3 regions of the Mesorhizobium sp. M0060 genome follow, and region 2 is predicted to be linked to each of the others. Evidence: riboswitches for the same ligand, from Rfam matches in the RefSeq annotation. Region 2 holds a riboswitch; each other region holds the start of a gene.

Region 1 (5,729 bases), on a different contig from region 2:
GCGAGTTTGGTAGCCGCGATGCCGGCAAGCACGGCGCCGAACCAGGGCAGCAGCGGAACGTAGTCGTTGGAGCGCGGATTGGTCGCCGACACCCCGACCCACCATAGGGCCGGATGATCGAAAACCGCGGATCGCAGATAGACGGGCGCGGCGACGACAAACGCCGCGACAAGCAGCGTCAGCAGCGCTGGCAGCCGCAGGAACGCCAGGCCGAGCAGGCTGGCCAGCGCAATCTCGTGCAATATGCCGAAGAAGATGAAGCCATCCGGCGTGGCGATGCGAGTGACCAGCGATATTGCGAGGGCGGCCCCGGCAACCATGGCGAAACGCTTCCAGAAGCCGGTCCAGTGGATCTTTCTGCCATGGGCAAGATAGAGGCTGACGCCGACCAGGAACAGGAAGCTTGAGGCGATGCAGCGCGCGTAGAATTTCCACCAGCCGAAAGCGGTGAGGCCGGGATTGGTGTAACCGAAGAATTCGAGATCCCAGGTGAAATGATAGCTCGCCATGGCAAGCAAAGCGACGCCGCGTGCGATGTCGATGGCGGCGATGCGCTTCAACTTTGGTTGGTCCTGAACGGAGGCGGTCGGCGTGTCGATGCTCATTGGTCTCGTTGTCTTGGTTCAGCCCCGGCAAGACGACTATCACGGTTGCCCCCGACAAAAGAAGCAGGCCGTGCCTCGCGTTGTACCGGCTGCGGCCGTTCAGCATCATGGCTCGCTTTAGGCCAGAGCCGGAAAGCCTTTGGCCGGCTTCGCTTTTTGCCGTGAAGGCGTCGGTTTCCTGTTACCCGCCGAGGCAACGCCACGGCAGATTTGTGCTCCAAACCTGCTTCGGGCGATTCTGCTTCGGGGAAAGCAATGGCTACACATGTGCGCCATCCGATCTGGCTTGCGGCCTTGCGGCCGGCGGATGCACGCACCTTCGCCTCGCTTTATGCGGTCGAATCCTTCGCGCGCGCCACCGTGTCCAGCGTCATCCCGATCCAGGCCTATGAGATTCTGCACAACGAGCAGATCGTTTCGATCCTCTACACGATCGTTGCGATGCTCGGCCTGTCGGCGACGCTGTTCATGCCGATGCTGATCCGGCGCTTTGCCCGGCGCTGGGTCTATACCGCCGGCGCCTGCCTGCTGGCCGTCGGCTCGCTGTTCTTCGTCACCCATACGCTGGCCGGCCAAGTGGTGGGCATGCTCTGCCGCGTCGTCGGCGCCGGCGCGCTGGCGATCACGCTCAACCTCTACATCATGGACCATATCCGCAAGACCGACTTCATGCAGGCCGAGTCGCTGCGCATGGCGTGGTCGATGCTTGCCTGGACCGCCGGGCCGACGCTCGGCATTTTCCTCTACACACGTTTCGGCATCTATGCGGCGCATGGCGCGGTGGCCGTCTTCGCCATGGCCTTGCTGGCGCTGTTCTGGACCTATCGGCTCGGCGACAACCAGTCGATCCGCCCCGGCAAGACACGGCCGGTCAATCCTCTGGCCAATATCGGCCGCTTCGTCGCGCAGCCAAGGCTGAGGCTCGCCTGGCTGATCGCCTTCGGCCGCTCCTGCTTCTGGACGACGTTCTTCGTCTATGGGCCGTTGTTTATGGTGATCACCGGCGAGGGCAAGCTGGCCGGCGGCCTTTTGGTTTCGGCCGGCAATGCGCTGCTGTTCATGGCCATCTTTTGGGGCAGGGCAGGAAAGCGTTTCGGCGGCCGGCGAACCATGACGTTCGCCTATTTCGCCATGTCGGCGACGCTGCTGGCGGCCGGCGCCGTCGGCGAGGCGGCACCGCTCGTCAGCGGCGCATTGCTGCTTTGCGGCGCCTTCTTCACCATTGCGCTCGATGCGCTGGGCTCGACCGCCTTCATGCGTTCGGTGCGCTCCTATGAGCGGGCGCAGATGGCGGCGGTCTACCGCACCTATCTCGACTTTTCCGAGCTGACGCCGCCGCTGGTCTATTCGGTGGTGCTGGCGTTCTTCGGCCTGGGCGCGGTTTTCGCGACGCTCGGCGTGTTGGCCGCTGCCTGTGGCTTCGTCACCTGGCGCTATCTGCCCAAATCGCTTTGATGTTCAAGCGCCGTATGCCGGTCGCGCACCCAGTTGTGGAAGCGGTGCAGTTCATATTCCTCGGCATCAGCACGCCGGCCTTGTGGCGCATCGAGCGGAGGCCCTTCTGGTTGACCTCGCAGATATCAGCGTCTTCCTCCAGCACCTGGGTACCGAAGGCGACGATATTGTCGATGTCCGCCGCCGGATCGGCGAGCGCTTCGGGCGAAAAAAGCCATTCGGCGGTGAGTTCGGTCTGCTCCGGCCCAAGCGGCACCAGCCGCACGGTCCTGACATAGTCGACATGGCCGACGATGAACATCGACGGCAGGCTGGTGGCATAGGTCTGCCCGGCGGTACGCTCGGCCGGCGTCAGGCCGGAAAAGACCGAGCCGTGGACGCGCCCGTCGCGCGACCAGGTCTCGGCTCCTGCCCGCAAGCCGCCGGAAAATTCCGGCGCGTCATTGTCGGCATGGCGAGCCCATTCGGGATCGTCGTGGCGGCCCATCAGGCCGCGGCCATAGATCGGCACCAGCCGCGACAGGTTCTTGTGGACGCCGGGGCAATGCAGGCACTCGTTGAAGTTTTCCCAGAAAATCTTCCAGTTGCAGTTCATCACCTTGCGCAGCATATGGCCGCTCAGCAGCGTTTCCAGCGGCCAGTTGGCGAGGTTGCCGGATGCCGGATCGAAGGATGTTTCAGCCGAGCCGGCAGCGTCTTCCGCGAGGTTGACGAAGACAAAACCACGCCACACCGACAGCGCCACCCGGTAGAGCGGATGATCGGCCTTATCGAAGCGGTCAGGCAGCGATTTCGACGGCACGCGCACCAGATCGCCGCGCAGCGAATAGGACCAGGCGTGATAGGGGCAGGTGATGAGCCGCGCCTTCAGCCGGCCCTCGCTTTCCTGGCAAAGCTGCGAGCCGCGGTGCCGGCAGGTGTTGTGGAAGCCGCGCAATTCGCCGGTCTCGTCGCGCAGCACGACGACCTCTTGCGTGCCTATACGGAACGTCCTGAAAGCCAGCGGCTGGGCAAGGTCGGCCTCTCGGCAGACGAGCACCCACTTGCGATGCCAGATGGCGTCGAGATCGCGCTGGTAGCCCGCGATGTCCCAATAGGCGGGCGACGGCAGCGTCGGCTCGGCCCGTGTCAGGCCGTTATAGGGACCGCGCTCGTTCGGGCTGGGTTGCATGGCCGGCTTCCTCCCATGCGGCAGCCGACACCCGGCGGTGAAAATTGTCAATCAGGGGCGGGGCGCCGGCGGCTTGGCGAGACGGCGCATTCGCCACACGATCCGGCGGAATTTGGTTTGCCGGGCGCGGCGATTCTGCCTATAGTCCCTGATGTCGTCGGTTCCATTAGGGACCAAGAGGGAATGCGGTGCGGGCGATTTTTTGCCCAATGCCGTGGCTGCCCCCGCAACTGTGTGCGGTAGTCCTCTCCATATGCCACTGAAGGTGCGCCTTCGGGAAGGTGGGGAAGGGCGCTGATCCGCGAGCCAGGAGACCTGCCGGCGACAGGAAACTGACTTCTATGCCCTCGGGTGGAGGGCGAAAGGACAAGACATGAATACCGCTTCCGTTTCGCTCGGCGCTTCCGTCTCCTCGCAGTCGCGTTTCATGCAGCTGGCGCTTGCTGCATTCCTCGGCATTTTCGTCATGGGCTTTGTCGGCTTCTCGCATATCGATGCGGTCCACAATGCCGCGCACGACTATCGCCACTCGATGGGCTTTCCCTGCCACTGACAAGGGGTGACATCATGACACTGTTTCGCAACGTCGTGTTCATCGCGGCGATCGCAGGGCTTGTGGCCGGCATCGCTCTCGCCTGCATGCAGGCCTATGCGACGGTGCCGCTCATCCTGAAGGCGGAAGTCTACGAACAGGCCGGCGGCGGCCATGACCATGCCGCGGCACCTGCGGCACCGGCCGAGAACGCCGCGGGCACGACGGCTATGAGCAGCGCCGCGCCGGCACCGGCTGAAGCAATGGCTCCGGCTGAGGACGAAGGCTGGGCGCCGGCCGATGGCTTCGAGCGCTTTGCCTTCAGCGTCGTTGCCAATATCGTCACCGGCATCGGCTTCGCATTGGTCCTGGTCGCGGTTTCGGAATTCGCCGGCGGCATCGGCAATTGGCGCCAGGGCCTGTTCTGGGGGCTGGCCGGCTTTGCCGTGTTCACGCTGGCGCCGGGCCTCGGCCTACCGCCGGAATTGCCGGCGATGCCGGCGGCCGACCTTGTCCAACGCCAGATCTGGTGGTGGGCAACAGTGGTGGCGACCGCCGCCGGGCTCGGCCTTATCGCCTTCCGCAGATCGTTGCCGCTGGCGATCCTTGCCGTAGCGTTGATCGTGGCGCCGCATATTGTCGGCGCGCCGCAGCCCGATAGTTTCGAAACGGCGATCCCGGAAGGCCTGCATCATCAGTTCGTGGTGGCGGTGACGCTGACCAATCTGGTGTTCTGGCTGGTGCTCGGCGCGGTCGTCGGCGTGGTGCGCGGACGCTTCACCGGCACGGCGACCAGCCTGCGCGACAGCTTTGCCTGACCGCGCTGCCGGGGCACTGACCCTGGTCATCGGCGGTGCGCGCTCCGGCAAGAGCGCCCATGCCGAGAGGCTGGTAACGGCTTGTCCGGCGCCGTGGAGCTATATCGCCACGGCGCAAGCCTATGACGAGGAGATGCATCAGCGCATCGCCCTGCACCGCTCGCGCCGCGGCGGCGCGGGATGGACGACCATCGAGGCGCCGCTCGATCTTGCCGGCGCGATCGAGGCGCTGCCTGACGGCCGGCCGGTGCTGATCGACTGCCTGACGCTGTGGCTGACCAACCAAATGCTGGCCGAACATGATTTCGAGGCCGAATGCCAAAAACTGGCGGACGTGCTGTCACGGCAGCGCGGACCGTGGTTCGTGGTTTCCAACGAAGTCGGGCAAGGTATCGTGCCGGACAATGCGCTGGCAAGACAGTTTCGCGACGCCGCCGGCCGGTTGAACCAGGACGTCGCGGCGGTCGCGGACACTGTGCTTTTGATGGTGGCGGGGCTGCCGCTCAAGGTGAAATGACATGGCTGATATCAGGGACAAAGGCATCGATCCCAAGGACGAGGAACGCCACCGCGCCAAGATGGCCAAGCGCAAGGCGGTGCAGGATGCCGAGGTCGCGGCCAAGACGGTCGAAAAGGGGCTGCTGATCGTCAACACCGGGCCGGGCAAGGGCAAGACCACGGCCGCCTTCGGGCTGGCGCTCAGGATGCTCGGCTACGGCAAGCGCGTCGGCGTCGTCCAGTTCATCAAGGGCAAATGGCACACCGGCGAGAAGGACGCCTTTGCTTGCTTCGGCGACCGCGTTGTCTGGCACGCGATGGGCGAGGGTTTCACCTGGGAGACGCAGGACCTGAAGCGCGACATCGCGGCGGCCGAGGCCGCCTGGGCGAGGGCGCTCGAACTGATGGCCGAGCCGTCGATCAGCCTTGTGGTGCTCGACGAGCTGAACATCGCGCTGCGCTACGACTATCTCGACCTCGAAAAAGTGGTCGCGGCGCTGAAGGCCCGGCGCGAGGGCCTGCACGTCGTCGTCACCGGCCGCAACGCCAAGCCGGCATTGGTCGAGGCGGCCGATCTGGTCACCGAGATGGGCGTGACGAAGCACCACTTCTCCGCCGGCGTGAAGGCGCAGCAGGGGATCGAGTTCTGA
Region 2 (5,729 bases):
ATCCATCTCGGCATAGCATTCGTAGGGCTGCGATTTGCGCAGATCCCAGGGAGCACCCGAGCCGCGCACCATGACGCCCGAAAAACCCCAGGCCCAGGCATCGGCCAGGGAGACGGTAGCGATGTCGACATTGCGCTGCTTGAAGATGCGGTTGCCGGTCAAAAGCGCATCGAGATCGTCGAGCGATTTCAGGAACGGGTCGATCCAGTTGCCGATGTCCTCGATCAGCTTCTGCGGCAGGTCCTGGTGGACGCCGCCGGGGCGGAAATAGGCGGCATGCATGCGCGACCCCGAGGCGCGCTCGTAGAAGACCATCAGCTTTTCGCGCTCGACGAAGCCCCACAGAGGCGGCGTCAGCGCACCGACATCCATCGCTTGCGTCGTCACGTTGAGAATATGCGACATGATGCGGCCGATTTCCGAATAGAGCACTCGGATCAACTGCCCGCGCTTTGGCACCTCGATGCCGAGCAGCCGCTCGACGGCGAGCGCAAAGGCATGCTCCTGGTTCATCGGCGCGCAATAATCGAGCCGGTCGAGATAGGGCACGGCCTGCAGATAAGTCTTGGCCTCGATCAGCTTTTCGGTGCCGCGGTGCAACAGCCCGATATGCGGATCGACCCGGTCGACGACTTCGCCGTCAAGCTCGAGCACAAGGCGCAAAACGCCATGCGCCGCCGGATGTTGCGGGCCGAAATTGATGTTGAAGTTGCGAACCGAGGTCTCAGCCATTCACTGTTTTGCCTTCTCATCCCCCGGAAGCACGTAATCCGTACCTTCCCACGGAGATAGAAAATCGAAATTGCGGAATTCCTGTTTCAATTCCACCGGTTCGTAGATGACGCGCTTGGCTTCATCGTCGTAGCGCACCTCGACGAAGCCGGTCAGCGGAAAGTCCTTGCGCAGTGGATGGCCTTCGAAACCGTAATCGGTCAGAATGCGGCGCAGATCGGGATGGCCTGAGAACAGCACGCCATAGAGATCGTAGGTTTCGCGCTCGAACCAGTCGGCGCCGGGATATATCCCGGTGATCGACGGCACCAGCGTCTCTTCATCGGCCTGGACCTTGATGCGGATGCGGATGTTCTGTTTCGGCGAAAGCAGATGATAGACGACGTCGAAGCGCTTCGCCCGCGACGGATAATCGGCGCCGCAGACGTCGATGATCGAAATGAACTGGCATTTCGGGTCGTCGCGCAGGAAGGTCGTCACCTCGATCAGGTCGCGCGGTTCGACAGAAATGGTGAGCTCGCCATAAGCGAACACCGCCTCGCCGATCCGGCCGATCAGCTTCTCGCCGAGATAGGTCGAGAGGTCATTCAACGCCTGGGTCATGCCGCTCACCGCTCGATCGTGCCGGTGCGGCGGATCTTCTTCTGAAGGAGAAGGATGCCGTAGAGCAGCGCTTCGGCGCTCGGCGGGCAGCCGGGCACGTAGATGTCGACCGGCACGATGCGGTCGCAGCCGCGCACCACCGAATAGGAATAATGATAATAGCCGCCGCCATTGGCGCAGGAGCCCATCGAGATGACGTAGCGCGGCTCCGGCATCTGATCGTAGACCTTGCGCAGCGCCGGCGCCATCTTGTTGGTCAGCGTGCCGGCAACGATCATGATGTCGGACTGGCGCGGAGACGCGCGAGGCGCAACGCCGAACCTCTCCGAGTCATAGCGCGGCATCGAGGTATGGATCATCTCGACGGCGCAGCAGGCGAGGCCAAACGTCATGAACATCAGCGAACCGCTGCGCGCCCAGGTGATCAGCGCCTCGGTCGAGGTGACGAGAAAACCCTTGTCGGCGAGCTCGTTGTTGATCTCCAGGAAGAACGGGTCGTCAGACCCGATCGGCCTGCCGGTGTTGGGGTCGATGAGGCCTTTGGGCTTCGGCGCGACGAGCGTGCCGGAACTGTCGTTCAATCCCATTCCAGCGCTCCTTTTTTCCATTCATAGGCAAAGCCGATGGTCAGCACCGCCAAAAACACCATCATCGACCAGAAACCGAGCATGCCGATCTGGCTGAACGACACCGCCCACGGAAACAGGAAGGCCACCTCCAGATCGAAGATGATGAACAGGATCGACACCAGGTAGAAGCGGATGTCGAACTTCATGCGGGCGTCGTCGAACGAGTTGAAGCCGCACTCATAGGCCGAAAGCTTTTCCGGATCGGGGTTGCGATAGGCCACCAGGAAGGGTGCGGCAAGCAGCGCCAGGCCGACAACCAGCGCCACGCCGATGAACAGGACGATGGGCAGGTACGAACTCAACAATGCGTTCATGCTGCAGCTTTCCGTTGGCGGCCAATCCACTCTGATTACAGCACGGGACCCACTTGCGGAAGCGTGACAGTTTAACCACTGAACCGTTTTAGGGGCTCTATGCTGCAACGCGGCGAGGGTTAGCGCAGCGCTTTCGGCGAAGCAAGTCAAACCTTGTTCAAATCGCGGCGCTGAACGGCATATCCGGGAAAACTGGTCCGATCCGCTCCTGTTTGATTTCCTTCACTTTTCACTCCACTTTTCTCTCCTGACATGGATCCCGCCAAAACCCTGCTAGCATGGCGCGGAATCGCAGGTCCTCTGCTCTGTCTGACATCATCAGGATGCCGCCTTGATAAAGGAAAAAATCTCGCTCGCCATGGCCCGCCGCATCGCGCTGGCGGCACAGGGATTCAATGACCCGCGCCCTACCGGCACGCCCGACCGCCGGCATTTGGCCCGGGTGCTTGCCCGTACCGGCCTGCTGCAGATCGATTCCGTCAGCGCTGTCGTGCGCGCCCATTATATGCCGCTCTATTCGCGGCTTGGCCGCTACAAGCTGGCGCTGCTCGACGACGCCGCCGTGACGCGCAAGCGCCTGGTTTTCGAATATTGGGCACACGAAGCCTCGTTCCTGCCGGTCGAGACCTATCCGCTCATGCGCTGGCGCATGCAGCGGGCCGAGCGCGGCGACGAGATGTATCTGGGGCTGGCGAAATGGGGGCGTGAACGCGTCGCCTACATTGAAGACATCTATCGCGCGGTGGTTGATCGCGGCCCAGTCGCCGCATCCGCTCTCGAAGGCCAGAAAGGCTCCGGCGGCTGGTGGGGCTGGAGCGACGCCAAGCACGCTTTCGAATGGCTGTTCTGGGCCGGCCGCATCACAACGGCGTCGCGTCGCGGCTTCGAGCGGCTTTATGATCTGCCCGAACGCGTGCTGCCGCCGGCGATCCTAGCCCTGCCGGTGCCCTCCGCGGAGGACGCGCATCGCGAATTGCTGCGTATCTCCGCCCGCGCCCACGGCGTTGCGACAGCAGGCGACCTGCGCGACTATTTCCGCCTCTCTCCCGCCGACATCAAGGGCCGGATCGAGGAACTGGTCGAGGCGGGCGAGCTATTGCCGGTACGCGTCGAAGGCTGGGATAAAACAGCCTATCTCCACAAGGACGCCCGTTTTCCGCGCAAGATCGAGGCACGCGCCCTGCTTGCCCCGTTCGATCCGGTCGTCTTCGAGCGGTCGCGCACCGAAAGACTGTTCGACTTCCGCTACCGTATCGAGATCTACACGCCGGCCGAAAAGCGCCAATACGGCTACTATGTGCTGCCTTTCCTGCTCGGCGACAGGATCGTGGCGCGCGTTGACCTCAAGGCCGACCGCCCGGCCGGCGTGCTGCGTGTCCATGCCGCCTACGCCGAACCCGGCGCGCCGGCTGAAACCGCGGCCCAACTCTTCGAGGAACTGAAGCTGATGCAGGGCTGGCTCGGGCTTGAGCGCATCGAGGTGACGGCTGCCGGGGACCTAGGCCAGCCGCTCGCCGATGTTGCCGCCGTAGACGTGCGTTGACACAACTGCCTCCACAAGCCTAAATCCGCTTCAGACGGTCTCCTCTCGGCAAAGGGAGGAGCCAAGAGGGAATGCGGTGCGAGATCGCAAGATTTCAAATCCGCGGCTGTCCCCGCAACTGTAAGCGACGAGCCTCGGCCGAAAACCACTGGGACGTTCCCGGGAAGGCGGCATCAAGGCGATGACCCGCGAGCCAGGAGACCTGCCGTCTAGGACAAAGAATCCGATCGCCTGGCGGGTTTTCCGGGCAAGGAGCCTGATTTGGAACGCGACAGCAGTTTTTTGGCTGAGACAGCGGATTTATTGTCCGGCCATGGCGATTCCCTGGCCGGCGTTACCGTGATCGTCTGCTCTTCCTGCCGCGACGAAACCGGCTCGGACGCTCATCCTCGCGCCGGCGAGTTGCTCGCCGAGGACACGCGCAGCGCCGCCTCCGGCGAAAATATCCGCATCCGCAGCGTCGAGTGCCTCGGCAACTGCAAGCGCCGGCTCAGCGCCGCCATCCTGCGCGACGGCTGCTGGAGCTATGTCTTCGGCGATCTGACCACGACCAGCGGCGCCGACCTCGTCGCCGGCGCAAAGCTCTTCGCCACCTCGACGGACGGTCTCATTCCATGGCGCGGCCGCCCCGATTGCCTGAAGCGCGGCCTTGTGGCTCGAATCCCTCCCCTCGACCTTTTGAAGGATCAGATATGACCGCTTCCGTCTCCCGCGTGCCCTGCACCGTCGTCACCGGCTTTCTCGGCGCCGGCAAGACGACGCTGATCCGCCATCTGCTCGAAAATGCCAAAGGCAAGCGGCTGGCCATCATCGTCAACGAGTTCGGCGACATCGGCATCGACGGCGAGATTCTCAAGGGCTGCGGCATTGAAACTTGCCCCGAGGAAAACATCGTCGAACTGGCCAATGGCTGCATCTGCTGCACCGTCGCCGACGATTTTGTCCCCGCGCTGGACCAGATCCTGTCGCTGACGCCGAGGGTCGACCATATCCTGATCGAAACCTCCGGCCTCGCTCTGCCCAAGCCGCTGGTCCAGGCCTTCCAATGGCCGTCGGTGAAGAGCCGGGTGACGGTCGACGGCGTCATTGCCGTGGTCGACGGACCGGCCCTGGCCGATGGCCGCGTCGCCAATGACATGGACGCCCTGCGGGCGCAGCGCGCGCAGGACGAGACGTTTGACCATGACGATCCGGTCGAGGAGGTGTTCGAAGACCAACTCGCTTGCGCCGACCTGATCATATTGTCGAAGAGCGACCTGATGGACGCCGCCGGCTCGGCCCGCGCCAATGCCGTCATCGGCAAGCACGTGGCGCGCGCGGTGAAGATCGTGCCGACCTCACAAGGCAAGGTCGATCCGTCTGTGCTGCTCGGCCTCGGCCTCGCCGTCGAGGACGACATCGAGAACCGCAAGACCCATCACGATGACGAACTCGACCACGAGCATGACGATTTCGATTCGTTCGTCATCGACATCGCGTCGGTGTCCAATCCGGACGAGCTGGCACAGCGCGTCGCCACGGCTGCGGAGGAAGAAAACGTGCTGCGCGTCAAGGGTTTCGTCGAGGTCGGTGGCAAGCCGATGCGACTCTTGCTGCAGGCGGTCGGTCCGCGCGTCAACCATTATTACGACCGCGCCTGGACCGCAGAAGACGATCGCCGCTCGCGCCTCGTCGTCATCGGACTGAAAGGGCTGAACCGCCCGGCCATCGAGCGTATACTCGCCGGCTGACAAAGCACGAACCGCGATGCACATCCTCACCACCACATCCGCCTCGCTCGACGATCTCGCCGAGCCTGTTGATCTCAGGCAAACGCCTGCGGATGTCGTGGCGCTGTCCTTCACCGACAGCGACCTGGCAGGGTTGGCGGCGGCGTGGAAGGCAGATGCGGATCGCTTGCCGTCGATG
Region 3 (5,729 bases), on a different contig from region 2:
ACGTCGTCGCGAACAAATGACCAGTTGAGAATGGTCACTGGGCCTGTGAGCATTCCCTTCACAGGGTTTTCCGTAAGCGACTGGGCGAACTGCCACCAGCGCAGCGTCATCGGATTGGGCCTCGATACGTCGCCGAAGATGATGGGGGGGCGCACGTAACGCGACCCATAGCTCTGCACCCAGGCATGCTGGGTGAAGGCGAAGCCGGACAGCTGCTCGCCGAAATGCTGTACCATGTCGTTTCGTTCGAACTCACCGTGCACCAGCACGTCCAGCCCGATCTCTTCCTGCCAGCGAATTGCAGCCTCGATCTCCTTCTTCAGGAAGGTCTCGTAGTCGACATAGCTCAGCTGGTCCTTCGCATGAGCGGCCCGCGCCCTGCGTACCTGCGGCGTCTGCGGGAAGGACCCGATGGTCGTCGTCGGGAACGGCGGCAGCCCGAGCGTGCCGGCCTGGACTCTGGAGCGCTCGGCAAAAGCGCTCTCTCGTCGCTTCATGCTGTCGTCAATGCTGGCGATCCGCCCCTCAACCAGCGGGTCATGGATCTTCGTGGATGTCACGCGAGTGGCGGCAGCCTCGGCAGACGCTTTCAACGCGCCTGCCACCGCATCCCTGCCTTGGGACAGGGCCCGGGCAAGCAACACCAACTCGTCGGTCTTCTGGGCCGCGAAGGCGAGCCACGACCTGATGTCCGCGTCGAGTTCCGTCTCCATGCGGAGGTCGATCGGCACATGCAGCATCGAGCAAGAAGGCGCGATCTCGACGCGGTCCAAGGGCCAGCCGGCGACGATCGGTTTGATGCGGTCGAGAATGGCGGGCAGGTTCGCACGCCAGACGTTGCGGCCATCGATCAAGCCAAGCGAGAGCACCAGATCCTTCGGTGCGAGCCGACCCACCGTTTCCAGCTGCTCGGGAGCGCGCACGAGATCAATATGCAGCCCGGCCAGGGGCAGAGAAACCGCGGTTTCGAGATTGTCTCCCAGCGGCCCGAAATAGGTAGCCAGCATGATCTTCAGCTCGGGCGCGGCTTTCGACAACTGGCCATAGGCGAATTCGAACGCAGCTCGTTCGTTCGGGTTCAGATCGAGGACAAACGCTGGCTCATCGATCTGCACCCAGTCGGCTCCAGACAGCTTCAGCCTCTGCAGGAGTTGCTCGTAGACGGGCAGCAGCCGCGGCAGGAGCGCGATGGGATCGAATCCTTCGGCAGGCGATTTCGCCAGCTTGAGGAAGGTGATCGGTCCAAGGATGACTGGGCGTGTGTGAACGCCGAGAGCTTTAGCCTCGATGAAGTAATCGACCGGTTTCGTCGACGAGAGGGCGAACGTCTGATCATCGTTGAGTTCCGGCACAATGTAGTGATAGTTGGTGTCAAACCACTTGGTCATTTCCATCGCGGTTACATCAGACCGATGAGCCGCCTGCTGGTGACCAGCGTGTCGACAATCCTCCGTCTGACCCTGGTTGCCCCGCGCCATTGCGAAGTAGATGTCAAGTGGAACCTCGCCGCTATTCCAGCCGTAACGGGATGGAACGGCGCCGACCATGGCTGCGGTGTCGAGCACATGGTCGTAGAGCGAGAAGTCGTTCGACGGGATTTTCGACACGCCGCGATCGTGCTGCTCCTCCCAGCTAGCGGCACGGAGCGCCTTCGCGGTCGTGAGAAGGTCGGCAGCGGACGATTTTCCGGACCAGTAGCTTTCAAGCGCGAATTTCAGTTCTCGCCGACGACCGAAGCGGGGCACGCCGAGCGTTGCTACAGGAATTTGCTGAGAGACAGTCATGCCAGACCCCGATGGTTGGGGCGTCGGTGACAAGGAAGGCGCTAGCAGGCCGGCACGAACGCCAGGCTGCAGCGGCCACCGAGACACCCCGCCCGTGGACGTAATTCGCCGTGGCAGGTCTCCTGGCTCGCGGGGTCATAGCCTCTACCCGTCTTCCCAAGGCTATTCGCCTCAGTGACATGAGTGGGGTTGGCTCGCCGCTAACAGTTGCGGGGGCAGCGCCGGCATCGCACCGGCTTCCCTCTTAGCTCCGCTGCGGCAGCGCCGTACGGAGAACCACGACGCGGGAGACAATTACAGCAGTTCGCTTCTTTGTCAACGCCGCATAAAGAAATGTTTATGTCGTTATGTTAAATTTCCGTTGGCATGTTCCAAAGGTCGCCTCGAAAGCGAAAACTGTGGAAGCCTTGAGCGGCCGGTAAATCAAATCAGTAACGCACGGCGCCCTTGTCCAGGAGGATAGGAGTTCGTCGGCTGCCGGCAGCAAACATACCGGCAAGCGCCGTGGTGCTGCTTAGCGCATCATGCGAACCACCTCGGCGTCGAACTTCGGCTCCGAGGTTCCGACCGCTTCGTTGGTGATCTGCTCGCGACCATATTCGGCTCAATGGCGAGGCTGTTGCCCATGTGGAAGCTGTTGGCCGTGATGCCCTCGGTGATATGACACAACGATTTCGGGGGGAGCACACCGAGGCCAGGCGCAGCGGCGTGTTGCGAAGTGATCGAGGCCAATGTCTCGAACTGCTTGTTCGCAGCCCACCGGCTCAAGTAACCCGGCTCAAACCACCGGGCCAGCTCAAGTCCTGTCCAAATGAGGCCTGAGCGGCAAATCGTCGTGCACGCGCACGGTTTGGCGTTCGATCTTGTGATGCGTCTTGGGCGGACAATCGCCACGGTGCAGCGCGCAGAAGCGGTCCCCAATTGGGAGCCGAGGGCGGTGAGGGGCAAGCCAGCGCCACAGGCGGAAGGGGACTTGGACCTGTTTGCCCTGCTGGACCACAAGTTCGCGACACAGGGCCTCAAGGAGAAGACCAAGAGTGATTATGCGCGGGACCTCGCCAAATTCATCAAAAGCAGCGGGCAGTCAAAGTTCGGCGCCGATTGACATGGAGATAGCCATCGCGGCGGACCGCCCAGGCGGACCGCAAGCCGGAATACAACCGGGTGCAGGCGGCCAAGCTCGTCCACAAGATGGCGTCGGGCACACACCGGCGATGGGAGAGCGGACCGTGGAGTGCAGGAACTTCACGCCTATCCACGCTCCCGTGGACGTGTCCTGCGGCACATCGGCAGCGATATTGAGGAGGCAGTTGAGCTTCTGGTCGAGCACTCTTACCTGCCACTACCTACGCTTAACGTCATCTCGTACTGAAAACGCACCACGCAAGGTCGAGATGCAACATGCGCCCTTCGTGGATGGTTCTAAGCTTCCTCGGGCGCGGTCAATCTGTGATAACGGTCGCTTGGAACCTCCATCACCGCGACGCGATCAAGGTTGGCGTATCGCGCTCGGTAGTAACCTTCTTCCTCCACTTCGGCGAAACTACACTGGGGAACGTCAAAGGTCGCAGCTTCCAATCCGAAGAAAGTCGTAGCAGTTTCTTCATCCAAGAAGTTCCACTCATCTTCTCCGTCGTCATATGTGACGCGAACATACGAGGCCATGCGCACGGCTTCCTGATCACCCATCTCTGCGATGATGGCATCGCATTCTTTCTTCAGCTTTCCTGAAACCTCACCCTTATCCCAGTCATCCAAAGCCCGATAGATTTCTGGATGATAATACCCTGGCATCTCCTCTACATCGTCACCGATGAGCTCAATGGTGCGGACATATTGCGGATTTATCAAGAGTATTTTGTTGTCAAGGCTCCAACAATACAGCCATGGCCTGCTAGTGTTATTCCTACGCAGATTATGAAGTTCCTTCAACTGACGTAAAATCGATTCACGCGCCTTTTCATCGATAGGATATTGGCGGCTGCCAACAGTCGTCTTGATTCTGAGCGTGCCGTATCGCGTTTCGGCATCGGCAATTGCAAACGGGCTCGTGCGCCACTCCTCGACATCAATCTTCCAGCCCAGCAGCTCCTCGACCGTGCATTTCAACGTGAGACAAAGGTCCTTGATCTGCTCGACGTTCAACTGCGTTTTGCCTGTTTCCCAACGGGCCACAGTCTGTTGCGTCGTTGCCATCTGCTCTGCCAAATCTTTTTGAGTCATGCCCAGTCGAACCCTAAGCTCTTTCATGTTCATAACTCACCTCGCGTGTTCAACACACGCATTGTGGATGAATTAATCTAACACGTCGAGCGTGTTGAAAAATCGCAGCATGTGTTTTTAGGGCGTCTTCGAGGCTCCGGCAGCCGTTCGTGACCACTTGCGCAAGACACAGGGCTGGTACACAGCACGAATGGGCGATCAAAAATTACTGCTGCGATGCTCGTCATCAGCCAAGCTGCCGCCGCACCTTCCACTAGGGTGCCAAGGTTCGAAATGAGTGCAGCCGACCATAGCGAACGGAAGGTCTTGTGCTCAAAAGGAACGAGTGAAGATGTTCTCTTCGCCATTGTGGGAAGCCTCGGGATTGACCGCGGGGCTGGATTTGTTTCGCCTCACTCAACCATGGCCTCGCCGTACAAGCCAAGCTGCCACAGTGCGCGCCTGCTAACCCAGAAAACTTGGCGGCCTTACAGGCATGCGCAGGACGCGCGAAGCCGCTCAAATCTCCCCAGATGGGTCAGCCATCAGACCGGCATCACTTGCCCGTTGAGCGGCTATACGATAATGCTCCGCGCTAAGCAGGAAGCGCCAAAAATTCGAGCGGCGACTTCATTCTCCTATTCAGGAAGGAACTATGAGGCGGCAGACGCGACCATTCACCGTGGAAGTCAAACAAAAGCGCAATTATCAAAAATCCGCACGTTCCATCTGGGGCAATTTCGACATCGCCGCGGCGATGGCCGAGACAACAAAGGAAGTCGAGCCGTTAAATCGTCAGCTTGTTGACTCTACCGTAGTGGCCCTTGATGCTGAACCTTTGCACGAACCGCGAGTGGAGCATTTCATGGCCAATCCTCTGGAAACCGAGTCAGCAGTAGTTAGAGAACCGGCAGACAAAACGGAAACGCCAAAACCGAAGGCGAGAGCGCGGCGGTCGAGGAAGCCAGAAGCTGAGGCGAGCTCGCCTGCCCGCAAGAACGGCGCCAAGCCGATATCCGCGGCCACTGAAGCACCGCCGTCAGCGCGAACAGGCCGAAAGAGCTACTCCGCGAAGGATCGTGCCCAGAAGCTGGCGCAGATCGAGACCTCGATCGGCGGCGGCGCTACTCTCAAGAGTGCGGTGAAGCAAGCCGGCATCTCGGAACAGACATATTATCTTTGGAAGAAGGCGGCGGCGCCGGCGGCGGACAGTGACGGGCTGAAGGATCTCGTCGCGCTCGAGGAAGAAAACAAGCGGCTAAAGAGCCTGCTTGCCGATCGTCTCCGCAAGGAGAATGCGGAACTGAAGAAAAGGCTCGGGCTGGATTAAGAAGGGTGGGCAGCTGGTTCTTGGCTCCCCACCTACAGCAATACCGCCTGCTCGGCCTCTCGGCGCAGATTCTGCCTTGGCCTTGGGCCGATCTGCTGGATGACCAGCCCGGCCGCCAGCGAGCCGAGATCGCCGCACTGCTTTAGGCTGCGGCCTTGCGTGTAGCCGTAGAGGAAGCCGGCGGCGTAGAGGTCGCCGGCGCCTGTCGTGTCGACCAGCTCGCGGATCCTGGTGGCTTCGATGGTGACCGTCTCGTCGCCGCGCACGATGACCGAGCCCTTTTCCGAACGGGTGACGGCGGCGATCTTGCAATCCTTGCGGATAAGCGCCAGCGCCTCGTCGAAAGACGCGGTCTGGTAGAGCGACTTGATCTCGTGGCTGTTGGCAAAGACGATGTCGACGGTGCCGGAGCG

What was found. A riboswitch is a leader RNA that binds a small molecule or an ion and turns the genes downstream of it on or off. The one in region 2 is predicted to bind cobalamin.
Region 1: linked by a shared signal. The riboswitch ahead of NKJ94_RS35515 (CbtB domain-containing protein) and the one ahead of NKJ94_RS09255 (DUF1636 family protein) in region 2 are both predicted to bind cobalamin.
Region 3: linked by a shared signal. The riboswitch ahead of metE (5-methyltetrahydropteroyltriglutamate--homocysteine S-methyltransferase) and the one ahead of NKJ94_RS09255 (DUF1636 family protein) in region 2 are both predicted to bind cobalamin.

What each region holds. Positions count from the first base shown of each region.
Region 1 is NZ_JAMYUP010000097.1:7,130-12,858, forward strand. Features, by position in the region: gene NKJ94_RS35500 (heparan-alpha-glucosaminide N-acetyltransferase) at 1-605, opposite strand, end outside; gene NKJ94_RS35505 (MFS transporter) at 861-2,060, shown strand; gene NKJ94_RS35510 (aromatic ring-hydroxylating oxygenase subunit alpha) at 2,029-3,231, opposite strand; cobalamin riboswitch at 3,373-3,568, shown strand; gene NKJ94_RS35515 (CbtB domain-containing protein) at 3,605-3,784, shown strand; gene NKJ94_RS35520 (CbtA family protein) at 3,799-4,581, shown strand; gene cobU (bifunctional adenosylcobinamide kinase/adenosylcobinamide-phosphate guanylyltransferase) at 4,574-5,098, shown strand; gene cobO (cob(I)yrinic acid a,c-diamide adenosyltransferase) at 5,100-5,729, shown strand.
Region 2 is NZ_JAMYUP010000006.1:193,112-198,840, reverse strand. Features, by position in the region: gene NKJ94_RS09280 (NADH-quinone oxidoreductase subunit D) at 1-732, opposite strand, end outside; gene NKJ94_RS09275 (NADH-quinone oxidoreductase subunit C) at 733-1,335, opposite strand; gene NKJ94_RS09270 (NuoB/complex I 20 kDa subunit family protein) at 1,341-1,922, opposite strand; gene NKJ94_RS09265 (NADH-quinone oxidoreductase subunit A) at 1,913-2,278, opposite strand; gene NKJ94_RS09260 (winged helix-turn-helix domain-containing protein) at 2,613-3,821, shown strand; cobalamin riboswitch at 3,840-4,045, shown strand; gene NKJ94_RS09255 (DUF1636 family protein) at 4,083-4,517, shown strand; gene cobW (cobalamin biosynthesis protein CobW) at 4,514-5,551, shown strand; gene cobN (cobaltochelatase subunit CobN) at 5,568-5,729, shown strand, end outside.
Region 3 is NZ_JAMYUP010000052.1:24,648-30,376, reverse strand. Features, by position in the region: gene metE (5-methyltetrahydropteroyltriglutamate--homocysteine S-methyltransferase) at 1-1,784, opposite strand, end outside; cobalamin riboswitch at 1,880-2,080, opposite strand; gene NKJ94_RS29745 (hypothetical protein) at 2,758-2,889, shown strand; gene NKJ94_RS29740 (helix-turn-helix transcriptional regulator) at 3,207-4,040, opposite strand; gene NKJ94_RS29735 (MFS transporter) at 4,085-4,354, opposite strand; gene NKJ94_RS29730 (transposase) at 4,642-5,316, shown strand; gene NKJ94_RS29725 (adenosine kinase) at 5,349-5,729, opposite strand, start outside.